4 regions of the Paenibacillus sp. FW104-T2 genome follow, and region 4 is predicted to be linked to each of the others. Evidence: predicted binding sites of a transcription regulator. Region 4 holds the regulator's gene; each other region holds the start of a gene.

Region 1 (2,210 bases), on a different contig from region 4:
TTTGGAACGGAGCTGGCGGTAATAGTCTGCACGCATGCTGCACTGAAGCGGAGTGATGGTGTCCGGTGCTTCGGTCACGGTTTGTCTGAGGGCATGAAGAAAAAGCAGCTCATAATCTCTTAGCGGAATTTCGAGATCATCCTTGTGTATGGAGCCAGCCGGAGCCTTGTCTTCACCGCCCAGCCAGACCGTGCGGACGCCCTGAAAGGCAAGCTTCATATACCGTGTTTCCGAAGACGTACCGATCAGATCGGCAGTACCAACCAGTCTGGATATGCAGCTCTCCCACAGCGGAGAGCTTGCTTCATCGCCTGCCGGCTCGGGAAGCAGCACAATGCTGAGCTTTGGATGCATCGATTGGACTGCTGTAAGCCAGTAGGGGTGTGCAATGACGGCTGCGGTGTGATTTTGCTGGAGCAGAATCTCAGCTTCTGGCAGGGTGATTACTGAAATGGCCGGGGGCATCTCTTCAGAACGTTTCTGACTGCTTACATATAGGACATCTCCCTCGGCTGAGAGCAGGGCAGCGATGTCCGGATAAGGAAAAGTGGACCATCCCCCTTTGCGGGGAAAAAGAATATACCGATTGGGAGGATATTTGCTGTCATCCTCATTTGACGCTTTTTTCCCGTTGATCTCTGGTACCCATTCGGGCTTATCCATAGGTCATCACCTCACTTTGAATGCATTCAAATGTTCAGCCCCCGCTTCCGGAGGTGTTCCATCTCTCCACATCATATGTACAGCCCTTAAGGCACTTCGCATGATATGTCTGACTCTAGCATATGGGCATGTTGTGCCAAACATGAGCAACTTCCCTGAATAGACGAAGCAGATAAGCCGCATATTAGGCTGGATTTTATCCAATGTGTGACCATCGTCACATTTTTTTCGCAATTCTGACGTAGATTGTGATAATTGTCACATGTACAAAATAGGCAATCTGGCACAATACGTTCATCACGTATTTGGCGGACAGACAGACAGCGAAGGTGCAGCTTCCATGCCAAATGCAAATCACTGCGATGTAAACAGAAAGAAGGGGTAACGGTATGGATCCGATTATGTTATCGCGTATCCAATATGCACTCACGACGATCTTCCATTTCTTTTTTGTACCGCTGTCCATCGGTCTTGTACTGCTGGTAGCCATTATGGAGACGTTGTACGTAGTCAAGGGCAAGGAGATTTATAAAACGATGGCCAAGTTCTGGGGCAAGCTGTTCCTGATTAACTTTGCCGTCGGGGTCGTGACAGGTATTCTGCAAGAGTTCCAGTTCGGCATGAACTGGTCCGAGTATTCACGCTTTGTCGGGGATGTGTTCGGGGCGCCACTGGCGGTTGAAGCCTTACTGGCGTTTTTTATGGAGTCTACATTTATCGGGCTCTGGATTTTCGGGTGGGACCGGTTATCCAAAAAGGTGCATCTGGCCTGTATCTGGCTCGTATTTGTCGGCACATTCCTGTCTGCACTGTGGATTCTGGCAGCCAATTCATTCATGCAGCATCCGGTCGGTTTCGAGATCAACAACGGCCGTGCCGAGATGAATGATTTCCTCGCGCTGCTTACCAATGGTCAGCTGCTGGTTGAATTCCCGCATACGATCTTTGGCGCATTAATGACGGGGGCCTTCGTGGTAACTGGCATCAGTGCGTACAAATTGATGAAAAAGCAGGATGTGGAGATTTTCCGCAAATCGTTCAATATTGCCATCATCATTGGTCTTGTTTCCTCATTCGGTGTGGCGTTCTCCGGGCACTTCCAGGCGCAATATCTGGTGGAGACACAGCCGATGAAAATGGCAGCCAGTGAAGGAACCTGGACAACAACGGAAGATCCTGCGCCGTGGACGGTCATCGCATCAATAGATCCTGACAAACAGGAGAACTCCGGTGAGATCAAGATTCCCGGATTGCTCAGTTATCTATCCTACAGCAAATTCTCCGGCAGTGTTCAAGGCATGAAGGAACTCAATGCCGAGTATCAGCAGACATATGGACCAGGGGACTACATCCCGCCAGTACGGACAACGTTCTGGAGCTTCCGCATCATGATTGCTGCGGGTGGTTTAATGATTGTACTCGCCCTGTACGGTACATTTCTGGCGCTGCGCAAGAAGCTGGAGGTAGCTGGAACGTGGTTTATGCGCCTGATGGTTTTTGCCATCTCCCTGCCCTTCATCGCCAATACGTCGGGCTGGATTATGACG
Region 2 (2,210 bases), on a different contig from region 4:
TTACAGTTAACGGCATCTTAAACATAAACATAAAGCCCGCACCTCTTTAGGAGGACGGGCTTTTTTCATGTCACTTATAGATTAAGCTCATTACCGGAAGGTGATGACTTCAAGTGCTTAATGCTTAGATGCGGCAAATCTCATTGGGACATAATTCACAATGACAGATGCCTTGGAGCATCTTCAGGTCCTTGATAACAATCATGCCGTTATCATATTCAATGGCATCTTTTTTGCGCAAATCGCTAAGCATGCGGTTCACACTTTCGCGGGTAGCTCCAATCATGTTGGACAGATCCGTGTGGGTAATTTTTTTATGAATAATCACGTGATCGCCGTGGGGCTCGCCATAAGAATTGGACAATCGGATCAAGGTGGAACAGAGCGCACCAGGTTTGCCGTATAACATCAGGTCACGAAATTTGGTTTGGGTTAAGCGGTGATGAATGCCCATCCATTTCATAAAGTCAATGGCGAAGTCACAGTGCTGACAGATCAGCATTTCCAGGTCTTTGTGCTCCAGTACACCGATTTCACTGTCTTCCAGCACTTCCGCCGAGAAGGTATGCTTGGAACCGAAGAACGGATCTGCCTGACCAATCATATCACCGGACTGGTACATGTACATGATAAGCTCTTTGCCTTCATCCGTGGATTTGGTGATCTGGGCACGGCCCCTTTTCATATAATAAAGTTTGTCGGACACATCACCTTCCCAATACAGGTGGGTCCCTTCAGGATAGGTACGGTCTTTCATGGTTACGAGCAGATGATTGAAATTCACTTCCGAGAAACAGTTGGTATTGCCGCGTTTTTCCATGACACTCAGTTGTTCTCTCATAAGTCTATCTCCCCTTTGTATCCACCGGAGGGGGATTACAATCATGCTGCAGTCCGCGCTCCGTGGTTCGCCGCAACCGTTACCGTCCTGATTAGGGTCAATTCCGCAGGGGAGGACGGTACAAATTGCGGTGGTTCAATTTTTAAGTTCAGTATATACCTAATCTTACCGTTTGAGGGGCATGGAAAGGGGGCAAAAATGGCGAAATTTCAAACATTGTGATTAAATTCACTTTGGAGAGGGAAGGCTGCATTTGACAGCTATATATTTTAAATAGGAAGTGAAAATGACCTTCAGAAGGAACTCCAAAAAACTTAAATTAAATTTGTTATACTTTGTGAAAAAAATCACATAATTAACCTTTTCGACATGTTACGATGTGTACGTAAAGAAGAGAGACAAACCAAAAAACAATACGAACCTTTAGGAGGATGAGGGAGATGGCTGTAAAGAACGAAGTCGCCCCAGTAAAAGAACCGACAGCAGGTCAGTATATTCAAACGTTAATTGACAAAGCGAATAAAGCACACGCAGCATTCATGTCCATGGATCAAAAACAGATTGATCGCATTGTGCAAGCCATGGCACTGGCAGGTCTGGACAAACACATGATGCTTGCCAAAATGGCAGTGGAAGAAACCGGCCGCGGAGTGTATGAAGATAAAATCACCAAAAATATCTTTGCAACAGAATATGTGTATCACAGCATCAAATATGACAAAACCGTAGGCGTGATTGAAGATAACGAGTATGAGAGCTTCCAGAAAATAGCGGAGCCTGTAGGCATTATCATGGGTATTACACCGGTGACTAATCCCACATCCACGACGATGTTCAAAGCGTTGATTTCCATCAAAACACGTAACCCGATCATCTTTGGATTCCACCCTTCCGCTCAGAACTGCAGCCGCGAAGCCGCCAAAATTCTGCTCGAAGCGGCGGTGAAGCATGGTGCTCCGGCCGACTGTATCCAGTGGATTGATGATCCTTCCATGGACCGCACGAATGCACTGATGAATCATAATGATGTGGCGCTCATTCTGGCAACGGGTGGATCAGGCATGGTACGCGCAGCGTACAGCTGTGGTAAACCGGCACTGGGCGTTGGACCAGGGAATGTACCTTGCTTTATCGAGAAAACGGCAGATATCAATCAGGCTGTAACGGATCTGATCTTGTCCAAGTCATTCGACAACGGTATGATCTGCGCCTCCGAGCAAGCGGTCATCATCGAAGAACCGATCTTCGATCAGGTGAAAAAGAAAATGATTGCGAACGGTTGTTATTTCGTCAATAAGGATGAAGCTGCCAAATTGACAGCAGGTGCCATCAATGCGGAGAAATGTGCGGTTAACCCGGCAATTGTCGG
Region 3 (2,210 bases), on a different contig from region 4:
CGAGATGGGCGATGTGACACTAGATGATGTGATGCGAGCTTTCCAAAAAAGAATGAATTCCTAAATGAATGGAATGAAATGAGGCTGGGATGATGTCTGACTTTGACGGAACTGGATTTGCAGAGCTATTAATTGTAGTTATCCTTGTTGTGCTCTTTGTATTTGGCTCTTCGGATATTGATGAGCTTACCGATTCCCCATCCTCTTCCTGAACCTTGCTCCCAATTGTGGTTTAGCCCCTTGAACTCTATATACACGGTAAGGTTTAGTACAGGATTCGGAGAGCCAATAAAAAACGCCAGTCCTCTATTCTGGACTGGCGTTTTTGAATTCATGCTGATGTTGTCATGCGACATAATCCGATAAAAACCTCGATGCCTATTACTCAGAGTTACAGAAATAACGGTGAAAATGCGATCCATGCCAAAATAAGCGTTAGCACAATACATACATTCTCGACCACGGCTCCATGTTTGGTCCCCGTGCTCATTAAATTCGCCCTGATCCTCCACTTGAGTGGCGGAAGCGGACGAATCCCTCGATTCGTCAACGAGTCTGCAAGCAAATGCATGGCATAGGCTACGCCTCCGGCAACCCAAATCTCCGGTCCCTGCTCATGCGTTGTGCTGTACAGCAGTCCTCCCCAAACTGCAGTTCCATAGACCGTATGGGTTAAACCTCTGTGGGTCAGCGTAGTACATAACATGAGCAGACTCCCTGCAATCAGGTTCCATGGTGCGAGGGCGTGACCGTATAATACAAGGCCCAGTCCGATGGCGAACATCAACACCTTGCGGAGCGAACGCGATGGCAGGAAAGATACCAGCCCGACCAAAATGGCCAGCAGCAGATTCCAAGGCTTCGCCTGCACATAAAAATACACAAATACGGCTGTAGGCAGCAAAATGGTTTGCAGCAGCCTGATCAGACTATTAGGCAGCGCCTTGGATACCAATAAGGAATTCGGCTCATCAATGTCCGGCAGCAGCGAGCCAATGAGCGCAACCGTAACAGCCGGTGCCGTGACTTGCACACCCATCAGCTGCAGTACTGAAAGTGAAACGCCTGTTCCAATAATCAGGTGGGATCTTCCCATCATGATGCGAAAACTTCCTTTCGAAGAAATAGGGAACATCATATCCCATTCTCGATGTTACAACGAAAACAAAAAGAGAACAATAGTTCGTATTTCTTATTTTAAAGTAGCATCTGGACCTCAATACCTTCCATTCTTCAAGCTCCAATAAAAAAACAGTTTCCGTGACCGGGCTCACACTTTTTAATTTGTGCTACTTATCTCTTTCTTAGTGAAATAAATCACATTAAGTGTTAGCAATTCACGGTATGATTCAAATATAAACCACTAAAAATGTTGATATTGTCCAGTGTTAAACCAAGGAGGCTTACACACATGAACGGAAACAGAGAAAAACTTGTCGTGATCGGTAACGGTATGGCCGGCATTAGTACAGTTGAACAAATTTTGAAATTAACTTCACGCTATGACATTACGGTCTTCGGCACGGAGCCCTATCCCAACTATAACCGTATCATGTTGTCCTATGTTCTGGAGGGCAGCAAAACCATTGATGATATCGTGCTGAATGATCTGCACTGGTATAAAGACAATGGCATTACACTTCATACCGGTACAACCGTGTCCCGTATTGACGCAGATACCCGGGAAGTCGTGACAAATGAAGGCACACGGGTGCCCTACGACAAAGTCATTATCGCTACAGGTTCCAGCTCCTTTATCCTGCCCGTTCCGGGTCATGATAAAGAAGGCGTTGTTGGATTTCGGGACATTGCCGATTGCAACATGATGCTGGAAGCAGCAAAGCAATATAAAAAAGCGGCTGTTATCGGGGGAGGTCTTCTAGGACTGGAAGCAGCCAAAGGCCTGGTACAGCTCGGCATGGACGTCACCGTAGTTCATCTCATGCAAGATTTGATGGAACGCCAGCTCGATCCTCAAGCTTCAGCCATGCTAAAAGCGGAACTGGAGCGTCAGGGCATTCGTTTCAAGATGGGCGCACAGACAGCTGAATTGATCGGCGGGGAACGTGTGGAAGGCCTCCGATTTGCCGATGATACCATACTGGATGCAGACTTTGTCGTTATGGCTGTAGGCATTAAACCGAATACGATTGTAGCCCGCGAAAGCGGCATGGAAGTTAACCGGGGGATCGTCGTGGATGACTACATGC
Region 4 (2,210 bases):
CGATAATAACCGTTTGCTGACGTCCATGCTGCCATCGCCATTCCGGTATAGGGACCAGGCTTTGCTGGTCATCCCTCGTGATTTCCCAAGCGTAAAAGGCAGTGTGGGGGATGCTCACTTTGTCGACATGCTTGTACGATCTCTGGCCGAAACGGCTATTGCGACAAGGGGCCGTATGATGGTGCTCTTTACTTCATACCGAATGCTGCGCCAGGTGTATGACCCATTAAAAGAAGCGCTGTCGGGTAACGATATTTCGCTGCTCGGTCAAGGCGTTGATAGTGGTAGTCGTTCCAAGTTAACCCGCAGGTTCCAGGATGCGAAAGCAACCGTTCTGCTGGGCACCAGCAGTTTCTGGGAAGGAGTAGATATCCCTGGAGAGGCTTTAACATGTCTGGCCATTGTCAGATTGCCTTTCCAGCCACCGAACCATCCACTCGTCGAGGCGAAGAGTGAACTGCTGCAGGAACAGAAAAAGAATCCGTTTATGAAGCTGTCTGTTCCACAGGCCGTCATCCGTTTCAAGCAGGGATTCGGCAGGCTTGTTCGTACGGCTAAGGATCGGGGCATAGTCATCGTTTACGATACACGGGTGATTGAGTCTTATTACGGAAAGTATTTCCTGTATTCATTACCCGGTCCCAAAATGGAACATATGCTGACTGAACAGATGGTTCCACGGATTAGCGAGTGGCTGGAAACGCCGGCTCAGGACGCGTCTGCTTCGAATCAGGAGTGACATCGTTGCGCAATAAGGGCTTCTCGCTGTAAACTTTATTAGAGTGTGAATTATTTTTGAAGCACTTTTAACTTGATATCTTATAAGGCATCTTGCATGATTTCATTCGGAAACGAAAAAGGTTATGCGGGATGCTACATTTTTATTTATCTATTGTGGCCTTGGTAAGGGGGAGTAATGTAATGAAATCAGATAAAATTTCGGAAGCTGTGGTACGCAGGTTGCCTGTTTACTTGCGCTATTTGAATGAACTGCATCAACGTGAGGTGGGCACGGTGTCATCACAGGAACTGGGACTACGCCTGGATCTTAATCCTGCCCAGATTCGCAAAGACCTTGCATACTTTGGGGACTTCGGTCGCAAAGGCATTGGATATGACGTATCGTATCTAATCGAGAAAATCCGTCATATATTGAAAATTGATCAGCAAATCAATGTTGCTCTGGTCGGAGCTGGTAACTTGGGACATGCATTGTCCAATTACAACGCCTATCTGAAAGACAACATGAAAATTGTTGCTGTTTTCGATGCATACGGTCCTAAGATCGGCAGTCAGATTAACAGCCTGAAAGTACAGCCCATGAATGAACTAACGGACTCGGTCAAAAAAGATAATATTCGTATTGGTATCATTACCGTTCCGGATACCGAAGCTCAGAACGTAGCCGATCAGCTCGTGGAATCCGGCATTGAAGCGATTCTGAACTTTGCACCAACCATCTTGAAAACACCACCGCACGTCCGTATTCATCATGCTGATTTTACAACGGATCTGCTTAGCCTTGCTTATTATCTGGAGAACGGAAAGGACGACGAGGAAGATGACGACAAATAGATGGGTAATTCATAACGGCAAATTTGCTGTAAATAGTGGTACGGAATGGACCGTGGTTCAAGGGTATATGGTGGTTGAAGACGATAAGATTGTGCATATTGGTGAGACACTGCCGGATGGAGATGAGAGCCTGCCGAAGGTTGATGGCAAAGGACTGGTCTTTTTGCCGGGTCTGATCAATACGCATGGTCACGCAGCCATGTCCCTTCTGAGAGGTCACGGGGACGATCTGGCCCTGCAAGTATGGCTTCAGGAGAAAATGTGGCCTATGGAGGCGAAAATGACGTCTGAGGACGTGTATTGGGGCACCTCGCTTTCTGTATTAGAAATGCTGAAAGGCGGAACAACTGCATTCCTGGATATGTATGATCATATGGACCAGGTGGCAAAAGTGGTTGAACAATCCGGGATTCGTGCCGCATTGGCACGTGGTGTCATTGGTCTCTGTTCCGAAGAAGAGCAAATGCGCAAACTGCAAGAATCGGCTGCGTTTGCACGCGAGTGGAACGGACAGGCTGGTGGTCGAATTACGACGATCATCTCACCGCATGCGCCGTATACTTGCCCTCCGGATTACATAGAGAAGCTGGTACAGGTTGCACATGATCTGGATCTGCCGCTGCACACCCATATGT

What was found. The regulator Rex, encoded in region 4, represses fermentation and respiration genes when NADH is low (regulators of the CRP and FNR family bind a similar motif). The targets are predictions, from matches to a motif close to TTGTGAAATATTTCACAA.
Region 1: the regulator Rex is predicted to act here: its motif matches at 910-927, upstream of AC3WQ3_RS01515 (cytochrome ubiquinol oxidase subunit I).
Region 2: the regulator Rex is predicted to act here: its motif matches at 1,177-1,194, upstream of adhE (bifunctional acetaldehyde-CoA/alcohol dehydrogenase).
Region 3: the regulator Rex is predicted to act here: its motif matches at 1,306-1,323, upstream of nirB (nitrite reductase large subunit NirB).

Annotation. Positions count from the first base shown of each region.
Region 1 is NZ_JBYTCE010000001.1:338,347-340,556, forward strand. It holds gene AC3WQ3_RS01510 (hypothetical protein) at 1-663, opposite strand, end outside; gene AC3WQ3_RS01515 (cytochrome ubiquinol oxidase subunit I) at 1,053-2,210, shown strand, end outside.
Region 2 is NZ_JBYTCE010000002.1:371,478-373,687, forward strand. It holds gene AC3WQ3_RS04465 (hypothetical protein) at 1-21, shown strand, start outside; gene AC3WQ3_RS04470 (Crp/Fnr family transcriptional regulator) at 125-841, opposite strand; gene adhE (bifunctional acetaldehyde-CoA/alcohol dehydrogenase) at 1,282-2,210, shown strand, end outside.
Region 3 is NZ_JBYTCE010000002.1:25,076-27,285, reverse strand. It holds gene AC3WQ3_RS02880 (hypothetical protein) at 1-64, shown strand, start outside; gene AC3WQ3_RS02875 (metal-dependent hydrolase) at 392-1,099, opposite strand; gene nirB (nitrite reductase large subunit NirB) at 1,412-2,210, shown strand, end outside.
Region 4 is NZ_JBYTCE010000010.1:124,416-126,625, forward strand. It holds gene dinG (ATP-dependent DNA helicase DinG) at 1-739, shown strand, start outside; gene AC3WQ3_RS14735 (redox-sensing transcriptional repressor Rex) at 922-1,575, shown strand; gene AC3WQ3_RS14740 (amidohydrolase) at 1,562-2,210, shown strand, end outside.